Regions from separate parts of the Methylobacillus pratensis genome, predicted to be linked through region 2. Evidence: riboswitches for the same ligand, from Rfam matches in the RefSeq annotation. Region 2 holds a riboswitch; the other holds the start of a gene.
The links. A riboswitch is a leader RNA that binds a small molecule or an ion and turns the genes downstream of it on or off. The one in region 2 is predicted to bind thiamine pyrophosphate.

Region 1 (5,595 bases), on a different contig from region 2:
CAGCCGGACGGTGCAAATGTGCTGCCCGTCATCCTGGGGCAAACAGCTATCCAGCCCCGCACCCTGTTCTGGCGTTACAAAGGACAAGAACAGGCAGCCGCCCGTTCTGGGGATTGGAAATACCTGAAAATCAACGGCAACGAATTCCTGTTCGACCTGGGCAAGGACCAGCGCGAACGCGCCAACCTGGCCGAGAAACATCCGCAGGTGCTGGCCGAGCTCAAGGAAAAATGGCAGCAGTGGAACAACAGCATGCTGCCGATCACCCCGGATGTGCGCTCGCACAGCGTGAACGGCAAGATGCAGGCGGACAAATACGGCGTGCCTGCGCCTTAAACGCTACTTACGAAATCCTGCTGCGACATACTGACGTTTGAATCTACACAAGGGCTGCAAATGCAGCCCTTATTTTTCCACCAGCCGATCAGGCTGTCATCAGCATCACCAATATGCCAGCACCCAGGCCGAGCGCCACCACGGGATAAGTGCGCAATGCCAGCTCACGCCCGCCGATGAAGCCCACCAAGGCCGCCTTGAATATGCTGTTGCTGATAACCGCCAGCACGATGCCCTGCACCGCGACATGGCTGCCAAGCTCATTGCGCGCGCTGCGCGAAAGGGACAAGGTGATCGCATCCACATCGGCGATCCCAGCCAGGAGGGAAACCAGGTAGACGCCGGCATCTCCCCAGTAACGCCTGCCCGCCTCCACCAGGAACAGGATCAATGTCAGCAGCAAGGCGAACCGCAGCGCGGGCCCTAGCTCGAACGGGTTGCGCAGCGGGGTTTCAGCGTTTGCCGGCTCTTCCTTGACAGCCCGCCGCCAGAAAACAGCCGCCCCTGCCATATAGACCAGGAACATGGTGCCCAGCGACCAGGCCAGCGGCGGCAACAGGGAGGCATTGACGACGGCGACTTCCAGCAGCACGCGCGGGAACATCAGGCCCGACGTAGCCAGCAATCCGGCAGCGAGCAGCTTGTGCAGGCTCTTGGAAGACAAGCGCGACAGGGTCAATGTCATGGCCGTGGAGGAAACCAGGCTGCCGAGGATGGCGGTGAGCATCAAGCCGTAGCGCGTGCCGGTCAGGCGCACGGCAATATAGGCAATGAAGCTGAGGGCGGCGATCAGCACCACCATCCACCAGGTGGTGTAAGGATTGAATACCTGCCAGGGGTCGTAAGTCTGGTTCGGCAGCACCGGCAGCATGACCACGGAGATGAACAGCAGCTTCAACGCGCCGGAAAGCTCGGTCTCGCTCAAGCGTTTCAGCAGCGAATGCAGCACATTCTTGAGGCTAAGCAGCAAAGCCACCACCACCGCCCCGGCGCTGGCGAGCATGACGTAATCCGAGAGCGCCAGGCTGCCCAGCAGGAAAGTGATCAACAGCGCCAGCTCGCTGGTAATGCCTTGGTCTCCGGTACGGCGCAAATCACCGACATAGGCGATGCTGACGACCAGCATCAGCGCCACCAGCACCGTCACCCAGACCGCTATGCCGAGATGCTGACTGAGCAAGGCGCTCAAGCCGCCGAGCAGGCCGGTGAGGGCAAAAGTACGTATCCCCGCGCTCTGGTAGGACTCCTTCTCGTCGCGCTCCTGCCAGCCACGCTCGGCGCCGATCAATAGTCCTGCCCCCAGGGCGATGAGCAGGTTGAGCATGACTTCTATAGAAATGGACGCAGGCATAAGGTAGCTTTCTCAAACAATACTTAGAGCCTGTTCATCATACATGAGGGCGCAATATCCGAAACAGGCTCCGGAAACGGGAAAAGCCTAGCCCATGCTACTTTCTCGCAGGCCTCGCCAGGCCCAGGTGGCCGCGCAATGTCGCGTGCTCGTAATCTTCGCGGAACAGGCCGCGCCGCTGCAGGATGGGAATCACCTGGTCGACGAAATCCCGCACGCTGTCGGGCTGCACCGGCGGCATCAGGTTGAAGCCGTCGGCGCCGCCGTTGTGGAACCAATGTTCCATCTCGTTCGCCACCTGTTCCGGCGTGCCGACCATGGTGCAATGCCCTCCTCCGGCGGCCAGGCGGCCCAATAGCTGGCGCACCGTGGGCCGCTCGGTTTCGATAATGCGCAGCACGGTGGCATAGCGCCCCTTGGGGCCGGTGAAGGCCTCCAGCGGCGGCAATGGCGGCACCGGGGCGTCGAGCTCCCAATCCAAGCAGTCCTGGTCGATGAACAACTGCAATTGCCGCAACGAGGTTTCCGCTGGCAACAGTTCATCCAGCTCGCGCTGCTTGGCGCGCGCCCCTTCTTCAGTCGAGCCGATGAAAGTCACCAGGCCTGGCAGGATGGGCACGTCCACCTGCCGCCCGGCGGCCTTGACCCTGGCCTTGACGTCGCGGTAATAGGCCTGGGCCGATGGCAAGTCGTAGGCCACGGCATAGATCGCCTCGGCGTATTTCGCCGCCAGCGCGCGTCCATGGTCGGAAGCCCCGGCCTGGAACAGCACGGGGTTGCCTTGCGGCGGACGCGGCACGGTCAACGGCCCGTCGACGAGGAAATGCCTGCCATGGTGGTTGATCTGGCGCACCCGGCTTTCGTCGACGTAATCTCCGGCGCGGTCGTTGAGCAAGGCGCCGTCGTCCCAGCTATCCCACAACTGCAATACCGCCTGGATGAACTCTTCCGCCCGGGCATAACGCTCGGCGTGGCCTGGCATGGCCTCATAGCCATGGTTCCTGGCCTCGACGTCGAACATGGAAGTCACCACGTTCCAGCCCGCGCGCCCGCCGGAAATATGATCGAGCGAGGCCATGAGCCGCGCGGCATGGAACGGCGTGAAGAAGGTGCTGGAAATCGTGCTCACCAAGCCGATGTGCCGGGTGGCGCGGCTGATGGCGGTGAGCATGGTCACCGGCTCCAGGAACCAGCGCGGGCCGTCGGTGATATTGTTGGTGGCGTGGCCGTCGGCAAGGAACACCGCATCGAGCTTGCCGCGCTCGGCCAGCTGCGCCATTTCCTCGTAATAGCGGATCTCGCCCAGCCGCTCGACCTGGGAATCCGGATGGCGCCAGGCTGCGTTGTGGTGGCCGCAGCCGAACAGGAACAGGTTGATGTGCATCATGGCAGAACAAGAGCCTCTTTAGTGAATTCAGGAATGGCAGGTGCAGCGATCCTGGCTAACAGCCTTGCCGCAGACAGTACAAACATTGCGGCAAAGCAGGGCAACAACGCCAGGAAGGTTTTGTCAGCCGCTCTAGTTCTTGACCAGGCCGCCATCAACCACCAGGTTCTGCCCCGTCACAGCGCGCGACCAGGGCGAGGCGAAAAACAGCACTGCGTCGGCGAACTCTTCCGGCGTGGTGACGCGGCGCAACGGCGTGCTCGCCGCAATCAGGTCGAACACGGCATCCGGCGTGGCGGCCGAGGCGTCGGTCGTGCGCAACAGGCCGCCCGACACCATATTGACGGTGATGCCGTCAGGCCCCAGGTCCTGCGACAAGGTGCGCGTGAGGGAAAGCAGCGCCGCCTTGGCGGCTGTGTAATCGTGGTAAGGCACTACCGGATTCTGGAACAGGTTGGTGCCGATATTCACCACCCGGCCGCCGCCCTGCACGCGCATGCCGGGCAAACACGCCTGGACGGTATTGAGCGCGCCGCGCACCACGCCTTCGAATTGTTGCTGCAACCCTTCCCAGCCGAGGTCATGCGCATGCGCCCGCGCATCGCCGTTGAACTTGAAGTCAGGCAAGGCGTTGTTGACCACAACGGTGATCGGCCTACCGAAATGCGTTTGCGCCTGCTGCGCCATCGCCCGTACGGCCGCGGCATCGCTCACGTCCGCCTGGATCGCCAAGGCCCGTCCCGGCGCTTCATCCGCCAAGGCCGCCGCAGCCTCCGCGCTGTGAAGGTAGTTCACAACCACGCTCGCCCCCTGGTCGAGGAAAGCGCGGGCGATATGCCGGCCCAGCCCGCGGCCCGCGCCGGTGACGAGCACGAGTTGTTCTTGAATGGGAAGTAAGGATAGAGATGGGCTGCTCATGCGATTCCTTTGCAATGTGTCATGGCAAAGGAATGCGCAGCAAAAGAGTAAGCTGCGACAGGCATTCCTCCGCCAGTATGATCTGGATCAGGTATACGGGTGTGTTCTCAGCCCTGAAGCAGATACTGCAACAAGGCACCCCGTGCCGAAAGACAGAACCATAGCATGGAATATAAAGAATTCACATCCGGCACCATGTGAAAATCACCATGAAAATCGTTATAATCTGGCACCGAAACGGCAAAACCTTATTGGGCCGTTTCAATCCTGGGGGAGCCGCTTGCGGCTGAGAAATGGCAATTGCCATGACCCTTAATACTTGATCCAGATCATGCTGGCGAAGGGAAGGAAATAGCGCATCCATCATTGTGCGTACTCCTTGTCGTTCGTCGATTACAGGAGTCACCACGCAATGCTCAGTACACAAGCCGCCCTCGCCTGGCTAGTCTTTTTCGCCGCCATGTTCGCCATTGCCGGCATGGCCTATTCGCGCAAATTCCGCGGCAACCTTGAAGAATACATCGTCGCGCGCAACAGCCAGGGCACGCTCGCCAGCATCATGACCCTGCTGGCCTCGTCGCTGGGCGCGTGGATATTGTTCTCCCCCGCGCAGGCGGCGACCTGGGGCGGCCTGACTGCCGTGATCGGCTACGCCATCGGCGCCATGTCGCCGCGCATCGCCATGATCCCGCTCGGCAAGCGCATGCGCGAACTCATGCCCAACGGCCACTCCCTCACCGAGTTCCTGGTTGCGCGCTACGGCAAGCCCATGTACCTGCTCGCACTGACCATCATGCTGTTCTACCTGTTCATCGCCATGAGCGCCGAGATCACCGCTATCGCCAAGATGGTGACATTGCTCGCGCCCGTGCCGCTTTGGGCCACTGCCGCCATCGTGCTCGGCTTCACCCTGCTCTACACCACCTACGGCGGCCTGCGCGCCTCCATCTTCACCGACAAGGTGCAGATCGTCATCATCATCCCGTTGCTGGCGGCGCTGGTCTTCATCGGCTGGCAGGCCACCGGCGGCATTGCCCCGGTCGCGGAAAAGCTGCAGCAAACCGCGCCGCAGCTGATCAACCTTGAGGATATCGGCGGCATCAAGGCCGGGCTGACCTTTTTCGTCGCCATCCTGCTCACCGGCATCTTCCACCAAGGCAACTGGCAGCGCATCTACTCCGCCAAGGACATTCCCACCATGCGCAACGGCTTCCTGCTCGGCGGCATTCTCGTCGTGCCTTTCATCTTCATCATGGGCCTATTCGGGCTGGCCTTCATGGCGATGACACCGGATGGCGACAGCTCAGTGGCCTTGTTCAGCGTGGTCATGCCCAATATCCCGCTCTGGCTGGCCGTTGCCCTGATTCCGCTCGGCATCTCGCTGGTGATGTGCAGCGCAGACACGGCCATCAGCGCCATCTCGAGCATCGTGGCAGTGGATATCGGCCGGGTGATGCCGAAGAGCAGCGCCGCCAGCCTGATGCGCCTGTCGCGATGGCTGGTGCTGCTGGTTGCGGTTCCCGTCCTGCTCGTCGCCGCGCAAGGCTATAGCGTGCTCTACCTGTTCCTGCTCGCCGACCTGCTCTGCGCCGCCGCGGCATTC
Region 2 (13,102 bases):
TCGCCGAGCGAAAAACTGACGTCATAGGCCTTCATGATCTCGCAGATGTCCTCGAAATGCTCATAGAGGAAAGACTCTTTATGATGCGCCAGGCACCACTTCGCCATGATGGAGCCGCCGCGGCTGACAATCCCAGTCATGCGCTTAGCGGTCATCGGGATGTATTGCAAACGCACGCCGGCATGGATGGTGAAGTAATCCACGCCCTGCTCCGCCTGCTCAATCAAAGTATCGCGAAAGATTTCCCAAGTGAGGTCCTCGGCCTTGCCGTTGACCTTCTCCAGCGCCTGGTAAATCGGGACTGTGCCAATCGGGACTGGGGAGTTGCGGATGATCCACTCACGAGTTTCGTGGATGTTCTTGCCGGTGGACAGGTCCATCACGGTATCGCCGCCCCAGCGGGTGCCCCAAACCATCTTCTCCACCTCTTCGCCTATGCTTGAACTCACGGCGGAATTGCCGATATTGGCATTGATCTTCACGAGGAAATTGCGGCCGATGATCATCGGCTCGATTTCAGGGTGGTTGATGTTGGCGGGAATGATCGCCCGGCCGCGCGCCACTTCGTCCCGGACGAACTCAGGCGTGATGGTTTCAGGAATGGAAGCACCGAAATGGTGTCCGGCATGCTGGGTCTGTAAAAGCTCACTCATGCCTTCGCGGCGCTGGTTCTCGCGGATGGCGATGAACTCCATCTCCGGGGTGATGATGCCCTGGCGCGCATAGTGCATCTGCGACACGTTTCTGCCTGCCTTGGCGCGCAGCGGCTTGCGGTGCAGGTTGAAGCGCATGTCGGCCAGCTTGGGGTCGTTCAGCCGTTCCAGCCCGTAGCTGGAAGTCGGGCCGTCCAGTTGCTCGGTATCGCCGCGCTCGGCAATCCAGCCAGCGCGCAAGGCGGGCAAACCGTTACGGATGTCGATACTGACTTCAGGATCGGTGTAAGGACCGGAAGTGTCGTAGACAATCACCGGCGGGTTCTTCTCGGCGCCGAATGCCGACGGCGTATCCGACAGGCTGATCTCGCGGAAAGGAACGCGGATGTCGGGGCGCGAGCCTTCGATATAGATCTTGCGGGAATTGGTAAAAGGCTGCGTTGCGCCAGGGTCGACCTGGGCGGTGGCATTGAGGAAATTCTGCTGCAGGTTTTTGTCGGTGGCGTTCATTCAAGTCTCCAAAATGCGGGAAGCGTTTTTGGAGTACCGACAGGGGAATAAAAATAGAAATCACCCCATCAAACCAAACTGCGCTTCCCTACGGTGGGATAATCCACATCAGGTTCAAAGGGTAATTCTCACTGCCATTGCATGCCTCAGCGTGCAACAGCAGACCCCTAGCGATGGAAGGAATGTACGTTAAAACCCTGATTCGATCAAGATTATTGTGGACAATGCACAGTTGATGCAGAGCAGCATGTGCCTAAAGCTGGCAGGTCACGCGATCCAGCTTGAAACTCTGCCGTCTGGCGCTATAATCGGCAGACCGATAGCCATGCGATGGATAAGGACAATTGCGATGCACCATGATGTAGAACAAGCCCGCTTCAACATGATAGAGCAGCAGATCCGCCCCTGGGAGGTGCTTGACGGCACCGTGCTCGACCTTCTGGGCCGCGTGCCGCGCGAAGCGTTTGTCCCCGAGCAATATCGCGGCTTGGCGTTTGCCGATATCGAAATCCCCATCGGTTTCGGCCAGACCATGCTTTCCCCCAAGATGGAAGGCCGCGTCCTGCAGTCGCTGGAAATCAAGCCGACCGATAAAGTGCTGGAAATCGGCACCGGCAGCGGCTACTTCACCGCCTTGCTTGCCTCCCTAGCGCAAGAGGTGCACAGCATCGAGATCAACGCCGAGCTTAGCCACCAGGCAAATGCGAGGCTGCTCCAGCAACAAATCAGCAATGTGACGCTGCATGTAGGCGACGGCGCGCGCGGGTGGCCGGACAACGGCCCTTATGACGTGATCGTTTTCACTGGTTCGTTGGCGCTGCCACCGCTGGCAACCAAACAACTGCATATCGGCGGCAGGCTGTTTGCCGTCATCGGTGAACCTCCGGTGATGGAAGCCACCATCGTGCGGCGGATCAGCGAAGACAGTTTGCGGCAGGACGTGATTTTCGAGACCACGCTCCCTCAGCTCGAAAACGCCCCTCAGCCGGAAAAATTCAGCTTCTAAGTAGATCAAACGGGAGCTTAGCTCCCGTTTTATTGTACTGCCAATCAAGTAGCATAGACGCTTGCGTCAGAGTCGCGTTCTCCTGCAAACCTGCTTAACTAGCTCTCGATTCTTCCCTTGCTCAAACTACAAATTGACACCGTTAAGTTAACAGCGTTTAATAATCATCCTTGATGATGTCCATGTTTCCAGCGCATGCCTCCTAGAGTCAAAACCTTAGAAGAACGCCAGCAATTGCAGAAGCTGATTCTCGACGCCGCCCGCGACCTGTTTGTACAGCATGGCGTGGAGGCAGTCTCCATGCGCGAGATCGCCAAACGGGTCGGCTATTCGCCCACCACCATCTATTTGTATTTCAAGGACAAGAACGACCTGTTGCAAACCTTGTGCGATCACGACTCCCTGATATTGGCGAACGACCTGCGCAATATCAATGCAGACGCGGCGCCCGACGCAGTACAGCAGTTGAAGGAGCTCTGCAGCGCCTATTCCCGTTTCGCCTTGGCCTATCCCAATCACTACCGCTTCATGTTCATGACGCCCAAGCCAAGCAACAGCAAGGACAAATCCAAGCTGCGCCAAGGCAATATCGAGCAGGACGCTTACGCCTTACTGCGCTCGATGGTGCAGCAGGCATTTGAACAACAGGTATTCCGTGCCGACCTGGCCAACATGGACCTGATCGCCCAGACGTTATGGGCGGGCATCCATGGGGTATGCGCCCTGGAAATCGGCATGGCGGGAGACGACTGGGTTGACTGGCAGCCAATAGACCAGCGCGTTTCCCTCATGCAAAACGCCATGATCCAAGGCCTCACCAGGCCCCATTCCAAGCACTAGGTATCGATATGCCTCTACCATTCTCCCGAACACAAATTAATCCATGGCTGTTGACGCTCGCCATCCCGGCATTGGTTGCCTGCCAGAAGCCGTCATCTGAAACGCCGCCACCGAGGCCCGCCCTCGTCATGCAGCTAGATGCCGCACAGCATAGCGACCATGGCCAGTGGCTTATCGGCGAAGTGCGTCCTCGCTATGAGTCGGCTCAAGGCTTCCGCATTGCCGGCAAGATCATCCAGCGTCACGTGGAAATCGGCGACCATGTCAAGAAGAGACAAGTACTGGCGCGGCTGGATGCCGAGGACAACAGGCTGTCGCTAGCATCCGCCCAGGCCGCATTGCATTCCGCAGAGGCGCAGCTGGCACTGGCTGAGGCCGACAGCAAGCGCCAGCGGCAGCTGTTCGAGCAGCGCTTCATTTCCGCGGCAGCGCTGGATTCGGTTGAAACGCGCCTGAAATCGAGCCTGGCCCAGGTACAGCAGGCGCAAGCGCAGGTCCGGGTTGCAAGCAACCAGGCGCAATACACCACGCTGGCCGCAGAACGAGACGGTATCGTTACCGCCATCGACGCAGAGCCTGGGCAGGTAGTGAATCCCGGCCAGGTGATTGCCCGAGTAGCCGTGCCGGGAGCACTGGAAGTGCAGATCGCCGTCCCGGAATCCCGCATGCAAAACATCAAGGTAGGAGAAAGCGCTGTCGTGCGCCTCTGGTCGAACCGCGACCAGACCTACCAGGGACGCATCAGGGAAATCGCCCCCGCCGCCGATCCTGCGACCCGCACCTTCAAGACCCAGGTATCGTTGCTGGATGCCGACGACAAGGTGCAAATCGGCATGACGGCAGGCGCACGGCTGGGAGGCGAGCAACACGAATTCGTGCTGCCCAGCACCGCCGTGTCGGAGCAACATGGCCAGGCGCAGGTTTGGGTCGTGGAGGCGAACAATCAAGTGCATTCGCGGGCGGTCGGCATAGGCAGCTATAGCGAGCAGGGAGTCAGCATCGTTTCCGGGCTCAAGGGCGATGAAACCCTCGTCGTCACGGGTGTGCATACCCTCAACGAAGGGCAAGTGGTCACTCCGGTCAAAACCGAGGTCAACCAATGAACGACCAGCGCCAATCCTTCAATCTCTCAAGCTGGGCGCTCGAGCATCGCAGCCTGGTGCTTTACTTCATGCTGGTGCTGACCCTGGCCGGCATGCTGGCCTATACCAAGCTCGGACAGTCGGAGGACCCGCCCTTCACCTTCAAGGTGATGGTGGTGCGCACGATGTGGCCAGGCGCCAGCACCCACGAAGTGGAGCAGCAGGTCACCGACAAACTCGAAAAGAAGCTGCAGGAGCTGCCCTACCTCGATATCCTGCGCAGTTACTCACGCCCTGGGGAATCCCTGATTTTCATCCTGGCCAAGGACTCCACGCCGCCATCCGCCGTGCCGGATGTCTGGTACCAGGCGAGAAAAAAGATCGGCGATATCCGCAATACATTGCCGGACGGCATTCAAGGCCCGTTCTTCAATGACGAGTTCGGCGACGTCTACGGCAACCTCTACGCCCTGCACGGGGAAGGCTATGACTATGCCAGGTTGAAGGAACAAGCCGAATCCATCCGCGGCGAGTTGCTCAAGATCAAGGATGTCGCCAAGGTGGAATTTTTCGGTGAGCAACCGCAGCGCATCTATGTCGAGCTGGCCAATGCCAAGCTGGCGACGCTGGGCATCAGCACCAGCATCCTGCTGGAAACGCTGCAGCAACAGAACCAGGTCAATAGCGCCGGGGCTTACGACAGCGGGCCGGAGCATATCCGGCTTGCGGTGAGCGGGCGCTTCGACCGGCTGGACAACTTGCGCGAGTTGAAACTGCGCGCCAACGGCAACGAGTTCCGCCTTGGCGACATCGCCAAGATCTACCGGGGATTTGAAGACCCGCCCACTGCGCGCGTGCGCTACATGGGCAAGGAAACCCTATTGCTCGGGGTCGCCATGAACCATGGCGGCGACATTATCCAGCTCGGCCATTCGCTGGATAACGCCGTCGCGCGCATCGACGCCCAGCTCCCGGTCGGCCTCAGCCTGGACACCGTCTCGTCCCAGCCCCGGGCCGTTGTCCACTCCGTCGATGACTTCGTCCGCTCGCTGGTCGAGGCCCTGGTCATCGTACTGGGAGTCAGCCTGCTGTCCCTGGGGTTGCGCACCGGGATCGTGGTCGCCATCGTGATTCCGGTCGTCCTTGCCGTCACTTTCCTGCTGATGGAGATATTCGGCGTGGGCCTGCACAAGATTTCACTGGGCGCATTGATCCTCGCCTTGGGGCTGCTGGTGGACGACGCGATTATCGCAGTGGAAATGATGTCCTCGAAAATGGAGCAGGGCTGGGAACGCATGAAAGCCGCTTCTTTCGCCTTCACTTCCACCGCCATCCCCATGTTCACCGGCACGCTAGTCACCGTGGCCGGCTTCCTGCCGATCGCCACAGCCGCGTCCTCCACGGGCGAATACACGCGTTCCATCTTCCAGGTATCGGCAATCGCCTTGCTGGCCTCCTGGGTGGCCGCCGTGATCTTCGTCCCCTACCTCGGCTACTACCTGCTACCCGACTACAGGCAGCAAGCGGCCAAGCCACCGTCCCGCATGGCGCGTTGGCTGCAACGCATCGCCCCGAGTATTAGCCGACGCCTCGCCGAGCGCAGGGAGCACCACTTGCAGCACATGGCCGCGGGCGAGCAGGCCGATATCTACGATTCGCGCTTCTATCGGCGCCTGCGCAGCCTCATCACCCAATGCGTGCGCCACCGCTGGATTGTCATCATTGTCACGGTGTTGCTCTTCATCGCCTCGGTCGCGGGCTTCGGGCTGGTGCAACAGCAGTTCTTCCCGGATTCCACCAGGCCCGAGCTGATCATCGACCTGCGCCTGGCGGAAGGCTCCTCCTACGCCGCCACCGATGCCGAGGTGAAAAAGCTGGAACAATGGCTGCAACGACAATCCGGCATAGAAAACTACGTGGCCTATATCGGCAGCGGCAGCCCGCGCTTCTATTTGCCGCTCGACCAGCAATTGTCGCAGCGCAGCTTCGCCCAGTTCGTCGTCCTGACGGATGGCAATGCCGAGCGCGAGGCGCTGCGCGGCAAGCTGCTGCATTTGTTCGATACCGACTTTCCCGCGCTCCGGGCTTCGGTATTGCGCCTGGAGAACGGGCCGCCGGTCGGCTTCCCCGTGCAGTTCCGCGTTTCCGGGCCCGACGTGGATAAAATCCGCGACATCAGCCACCAGGTGGCCGACATCATGCGCCGCAACCCCAACCTCAGCAATGTGCAGCTGGATTGGGAAGAGCCTAGCAAGGTGATGAAGATAGAAGTCGACCAATCCAAGGCCAGGCTGCTCGGCGTCAGCTCCACAGATATTGCCAACCTGCTCAATGCCGCAATGCGCGGGCTTTACGTCACCGAGTTCCGCGAAGGCATCGAGCGCATAGACCTGGTGCTGCGCGGCGACACATTGGAACGCACCCATCTCTCGCACCTACCTGAATTGATGGTGCCCACCAGCGCCGGCACCAGCGTACCATTGTCGCAACTGGCGACCATCACCCCGGGTTTCGAGGATGCCGTGATCTGGCGCCGCAACCGCACGCCCACCATCACGGTACGCGCCAACCTGATCGGCGACCTGCAGGCGCCGGTGGTCTCCGGCCAGGTTGAAAAACAGCTGGTCGAGCTACGTCAGCACTTGCCGCTGGGCTACAGCCTGGAAACAGGCGGCGCCGTGGAAGAGTCGGCAAAGGGCGGCCAATCCGTGGCGGCGGGCGTGCCGCTATTTATCTTTGCCGTGCTGACCATCCTCATGCTGCAATTGCAAAGCCTCTCCCGCACCTTCCTCGTGGTATTGACCGCACCGCTCGGGCTGATCGGCGTCACCATCGCCCTGCTCATCTTCAACAAGCCTTTCGGCTTCGTCGCGATGCTGGGCACCATTGCCCTGTCGGGCATGATCATGCGCAACTCGGTGATCCTGGTGGACCAGATCGAGCAGGACAAACGCGCAGGCAAGCCCGAATGGGAGGCCATCGTCGAATCCGCCGTGCGCCGCTTCCGCCCCATCATGCTCACCGCCGCGGCGGCGATCCTGGCGATGATACCGCTCACGCGCAACACCTTCTTCGGCCCGATGGCGGTCGCCATCATGGGAGGATTGACCGTCGCCACCGTGTTGACGATATTGTCGCTGCCGGCACTGTATGCCGCCTGGTATCGGGTTAGAATGCCGGACAACCAACCCTGACAAGGTATTATACAGATACTCCTGAGATGACTGCCATGAGAGTTGCCCACATCCTATTATTCATCATTGCCGTAGCCGGCCTGGCCTCGTTCCAGGCGCAAGCCGCCGCCAATGGGCAGAACCTGCTCGACATCTACGAAATCGCCTTGACCAACGACCCGACGCTGGCCGCCGCACGTAGCGGCAACCTGGCGGCGCAGGAGAAAATCGAGCAGGGCAAAGCGTTGTACCGTCCCACCGTCAACTTCACGACGGATGCCAGCCATTCCGAGACCGACATCCGCTATCTTGGACAGAACGCCATTTTCCGCAACGCGGGCAGGGAGTCCTTCGACACCTTCGGCTTCGGCGTCAACTTCAGCCAGCCCATCCTGCGCAAGGAAAACTGGGTGCAGATGAAACAGGCGGAAACCCAGGTCTCACAGGCGGACAAGCAATTAATCCAATCGCAGCAGGAGTTGATGCTGCGCAGCGCCCAGGCCTATTTCGACGTTCTCATGGCGCAGGACCAGATCGACCTCATCAACAGCCAGAAAGCGGCGATTTCCAAACAACTGGAACAAGCCAAGGCCAATTTCGAGGTGGGCACCGCCACCATCACCGACGTGAATGAGGCCCAGGCGAGGTTCGATCTGCTCAAGGCCCAGGAAATCACCGTTCTCAACGATTACGAGGTGCGCAAACGCGCGGTGCAGGCCATCACGGGCCGGTTGCCCGAGCGCCTTGCCACGGTGCGCCAGGACCTGAAAACCCGCTCGCCCCAGCCGCTGGACATGGAGCAATGGGTCAACCTTGCCGTACAGAACAACCTGACGCTGAGCATCCAGCAGGAAGCGCTGCGGCTCGCCACGCAAGAAGTCGAGCGCATGAGCGCAGGGCACTGGCCAACGCTGGACATGGTGGGCAGCTATGCCGACACCCGTGCGAGCGGCAGTCCCAATGGCTTCGGCAGCGATTTGCAGAACGCCACCATCGGCCTCAGGCTGAACATTCCGCTGTACCAAGGCGGGGCTGTCAGCTCCCGCGTACGCGAAGCCGTCGCCAACCAGCAAAGGGCCCAGGACGAAGTCGAGGCTGCACGCAGGAAATCCGAACTGGATACGCGCCAGGCCTACCTGAACCTCACCGGCAGCGTGGCGCAGGTCCAGGCCTATGAACAGGCGCTCAGCTCCAGCCAGAGCCAACTGGATTCCACCAACCTGGGCTACGAGGTCGGGGTGCGCAATAGCGTGGACGTACTCAATGCCCAGCAGCAATTGTTCACCGCCAAGCGCGACTTGCTGCAATCGCGCTACAACTACCTGATGAATGTGCTCCGGCTGAGATATGCCGTCGGCCTGCTGAATGAGGCCGACTTGAGCGAAGTCAACGAGCGACTGGTCCTGACCAGCCAATTGTTGGACTGAGCAACGATAGACCCGGGAACAAGTCCATGCCTGCCACCGATTTAGCCGTACGCTCCCTTAGCCAGCTCGTCGTCATCGACGTCCAGGAAGGGCTCGCCGCCGCCATGGACCAGCATGCCATAACGTCGGTGACACGTTATTGCGACATCTTGCTGCAGGCCTCCCGCCTGCTCGACGTGCCCGCCATCGGTACCGAGCAATATCCCAAGGGCCTGGGCAATACGATCTCTATCCTGCAAGACAGCTTGGGCCATGCCTGCAGGATAGAGAAAACCGCGTTTTCCTGTTACGCGGTGCCCGCGTTCCGAGAGCAATTGCACGCTGACAGGCCGCAAATCGTGCTTGCAGGCATGGAAGCCCATATCTGCGTGCTGCAAACCGCACTGCAATTGCAGCAGCACGGTTACCAGGTGATCGTGGCGGAAGATGCCATACTGTCGCGCGATCCGGCCAACAAGGCCAATGCCTTGCTGCGGCTGCGCCAGGCTGGCGTGATCGTCAGCAATGCGGAATCCATCGTGTTCGAGTGGCTGGGTGTTGCCGAAGGCGAAGCCTTCAAGGCGATTTCCCGGCTGGTGCGGTAATCCGGCCCAGTCGGGCCGGGATTACCTATCGGGCAGGTAGCGCGACACCAAATCAGCAATGCGTTGCGTAGCGCCTCCCGCACTGGCGCTGAACTCCAGCGCCTTCCAGCTCATGGACTGGCGAAGCTCCGGATCGCCGAATAGGCGCTGCAAGGCCCGCGCCAGGTCTGCCACGTCCTGCACGCGCCAGGCCGCTTTCGCTGCGATCGCCATTTCCGTCGCTGCGGCGAAGTTGAACGTATGCGGGCCGACCAGCACCGGCTTGCTCATGGCGCTGGCCTCGATCAGGTTCTGCCCGCCCAGCGCTTGCAAGCTGCCGCCGATGAAGGCGGCATCGCAGGACGCATAGTAGGCGAACATTTCCCCCATGCTGTCGCCCAGCACAACCTCCACATTGGCGGGCACTGCCTGTAATAGCTTGGAGCGGCGCAAGAAATGGATGCCGCGCCGCGTCAACAGGTTGGCCACTTCGTCGAAGCGTTGCGGATGGCGCGGCACGATGACGGTCAGCAACTGCGGTATTTTTGCCGCGGCAACCGCATCCAGGATCATGGCCTCCTCGCCGTCTCGCGTGCTCGCGGCAAGAAACACCGGCCGCGCATTGCCGAAATAGCCGCGCAACGCAGTACCCAATTCCGCGGCGGCTGCCGGCGGCGTGACATCGAACTTGAGGTTGCCGGTGACCTCAACCGGCAGCTTCCCTGCCCCGCCGCCCGCCAATGCCTGCAAGCGCTCGGCATCCTGCGCGGTCTGCGCCGCAATCGCCGTCAATTGCCGCAAGCCGTTGCGGGCCAAACGTCCCAAACGTGCATATCCCTGGGCCGATTTGGCGGAAAGCCGCGCATTCACCAGCAGGATGGGAATATGGCGCGCCTTGCAGCCTGCAATCAGGTTGAACCACAGTTCGGTTTCCATCAGCATGCCCAGCCTGGGCTGGAAATGCCCGAGGAACCGCGCAACCGCGCCCGGCGTGTCGTAAGGCAGGTAACAGCGCAACACGCTGTCGCCGAACAATTGCTCCCCCGCCTCGCGCCCGGTGGGCGTCGCATGCGTAATGAGGATTTGGTATTGCGGATATCGCTGTTGCAGCAGCTTGATCAAGGGCGCCGCGCCACGGGTTTCCCCGACGGACACGCAATGCATCCAGATGACGGGCTTGGTCACCGGCGTCTTGAAAAAACCGAACCTTTCCCCCCAGTGCCAACGATATTCCGGCTGGCGCATACCGCGCCACAGCAAACGCAAAGGGGCAAAAGGCAACAGGAGATAAATCAGGAAGGTGTAAATTAGGCGCGGCATCAGCCAATTTTCGCATGAATACAGGGCATAATCACGCTTCGTGATTTTTGCCTCTACCTGACAGCAGTGACTCCAAGAACCTTCGTTTTCCTCTTGCTGCTTTGCGTGGGCTGGATAAGCAGCGCCCACGCCAACGGCCTGATCGCCAAGCGTGAAGTCTTCAGCGACCCCAGCGGCCAGCTGGATATCGGCCAGGTCCAGCGGCAGGACTTCAAGCCGGTGAAAAACCTCCTCATCGCCGGCTATACGCCCGCCACGCAATGGATGCGCATTGTCGTGGCCCCGACCTCCGAGAAAAGCATCGAACTCAGGATACGGCCCACCTACCTCGATGAAGCCACACTCTATTACCAGGATCCGCAGCGGCCCGGCACATGGTTGTCCAAGGTTGCCGGCGATCGCTACGCCTACCGGGACCGCGAGCGCCACAATGCCATTACCCACGGTTTCGTCATCGACGGGCAGCCCGTTCCGACGGTGTACTACCTCAAGCTGCACACCACCAGCACATCATTGATGTATGTGGAGGCGCTGACGCATGCCGACGCCAACCTGAAGGAGATGCGTCAACACCTCATGATGGTGTTCTATCTCGCCATCATGCTCTGGCTGGGCGTCTGGTCGGCCAACAGCTTCATCGCCCGGCCCGACCTGACCATGGGGCTGTTCACGATTTACCAGGCCAGCCACATGGCTTACGCATTGGCCTTGTTCGGCTATTTGGCGCCGTTCGTTCCGCAAGCGCACCCGGCACTCAACGACACCCTGACCAGCATCATTATCCTGACTACCGTATGGATCAGCATCCTGTTCCATTACGTCCAGCTATCCGCATACCGGCCCAACAAGACCGCACTGCATGCCTTGCTCGCGATGGCATTATCCTACCCGGTGCTCATGTATGGCTTGTTCAACGGGCATGCCCGCGAAGCGCTGCAGTTCAACGCCTACCTCGTCCTCACGGCCGTGCCGCTGTTCTTGATCCTGGCCATGACGGCAAGCAAGGAGAACAGCCCGAGCCGCAAAACGCTGAGGATCATCTATGGGCTCCATACCCTGTCCCTTGCCGTTGCAACCTTGCCGATCATTGGTTGGTCGTCCGCCACCGAGTGGCACCTGAATGCCATCCTGGGCCATAGCATGATCTCGGGCCTCCTGCTCTATATCATCCTGCAACAGCGTTCGAACGCCATGCGCAAGGAGTCTGAAAATGCCAAGCTGTCGCTCAGGCTGGCACAGCAGGAATTGAGTTTCGAACGGCAGAAACGCGACGAGATGGGATATTTCATGGCCATGATCACGCATGAGCTCAAGACGCCATTGGCCGTCATCCGCCTATCGCTGGATTCGCTCGGGCTGAGCGGAACGTCAAAGCATCACATCGAGCAGAGCATCGGCGACATCAGCAGCATGATCGACCGTTGCGCCCAGATCAACAAACTGGAGGAGCAACGCGTCCAGGTCAATTACGAAATGTGCTCCCCCGATGCCATCTTGCAGGCATTGATCGGCGAATATGCATGCACGAACCGCGTAGAGCTTTCCATGCACTTCACCGGGCCATTCCGCTGCGATCGGATGATGTTGCGGCTCATGCTCCGCAACCTGCTGGAAAACGCGTTGAAATACTCGCCCGCCGACAGCCCGATCTCCATCCGCATCAACGCCCAGACAGAAAACGACGGCAGGAGCGGCGTCGCCGTTTCATTCGAGAACAGCGTGGACCAGCCTCCCGACCTCATCCGCATCTTCGACAAATATTACCGTGAAGCCAACTCAAGCAAGCACACCGGATTCGGCCTCGGGCTTTATCTGTCGCGCGCAGTGGCGTTATCATTGAACGGTTCGCTGAACGCAAGCGTGTATCACCACCGTATCAGATTCATCCTATGGCTACCCAATTGAACATCGTGGTCGTGGAAGACCACGACGCATTGAGAGAAGTCACCGTCAACGCCCTTGCCGGCAAGGGACACCACGTCACCGGGCTGGAATCGGCCGAGGCGCTGTACGAGCACCCGAATATCCAGTGCATCGATTTGATGCTCATCGACCTCAACCTGCCTGGCGAAAGCGGGCTCACCCTGACCCGCCGCATCCGCCAGATTCATCCCAATGTCGGCATCATCATCGTCAGCGCCAACAATCTCGCAGAACACAAAATGGCAGGCTACGACCAAGGCGCCGACATCTACCTGACCAAACCCGCCGCGCTGGAAGAGCTGAACAGCGCCATCAACGCGCTGGCAAGGCGGGTGAGGCCGCAGCAAGGCCAAAGCCAGTCGTGCCTGACGCTCCATTCCAGGACGCGCCAGCTGGTACTGCACCAAGCCAGCGTCTCCCTCAACTCCCAGGAAGCTTCTGTGGTCCTGGCCTTGCTGCGCGCGCCCGACCAGCGCCTGGAAACCTGGCAATTGCTCGAGGTGGCGGGACGCGACCATCCCGATTACAGCAAGGCATCGCTCGAGGTGCTGATTGTGCGGCTACGGAAAAAACTCATGCAGATCAGCCCGCAACCAGACTTGAAC

Region 1: another riboswitch for thiamine pyrophosphate. It lies ahead of ACW4YW_RS11935 (3-oxoacyl-ACP reductase); the one in region 2 lies ahead of thiC (phosphomethylpyrimidine synthase ThiC).

The regions. Positions count from the first base shown of each region.
Region 1 covers NZ_JBSUSR010000005.1:219,800-225,394, forward strand. Annotated here, with positions in the region: gene ACW4YW_RS11920 (sulfatase family protein) at 1-336, shown strand, start outside; gene ACW4YW_RS11925 (MgtC/SapB family protein) at 425-1,687, opposite strand; gene ACW4YW_RS11930 (LLM class flavin-dependent oxidoreductase) at 1,785-3,074, opposite strand; gene ACW4YW_RS11935 (3-oxoacyl-ACP reductase) at 3,207-3,992, opposite strand; TPP riboswitch at 4,040-4,145, opposite strand; TPP riboswitch at 4,252-4,355, shown strand; gene ACW4YW_RS11940 (sodium:solute symporter family transporter) at 4,405-5,595, shown strand, end outside.
Region 2 covers NZ_JBSUSR010000002.1:269,798-282,899, forward strand. Annotated here, with positions in the region: gene thiC (phosphomethylpyrimidine synthase ThiC) at 1-1,163, opposite strand, end outside; TPP riboswitch at 1,232-1,342, opposite strand; gene ACW4YW_RS05910 (protein-L-isoaspartate O-methyltransferase family protein) at 1,513-2,169, shown strand; gene ACW4YW_RS05915 (TetR/AcrR family transcriptional regulator) at 2,365-3,009, shown strand; gene ACW4YW_RS05920 (efflux RND transporter periplasmic adaptor subunit) at 3,018-4,112, shown strand; gene ACW4YW_RS05925 (efflux RND transporter permease subunit) at 4,109-7,285, shown strand; gene ACW4YW_RS05930 (TolC family outer membrane protein) at 7,312-8,691, shown strand; gene ACW4YW_RS05935 (isochorismatase family protein) at 8,718-9,275, shown strand; gene waaA (lipid IV(A) 3-deoxy-D-manno-octulosonic acid transferase) at 9,297-10,574, opposite strand; gene ACW4YW_RS05945 (sensor histidine kinase) at 10,641-12,479, shown strand; gene ACW4YW_RS05950 (response regulator transcription factor) at 12,464-13,102, shown strand, end outside.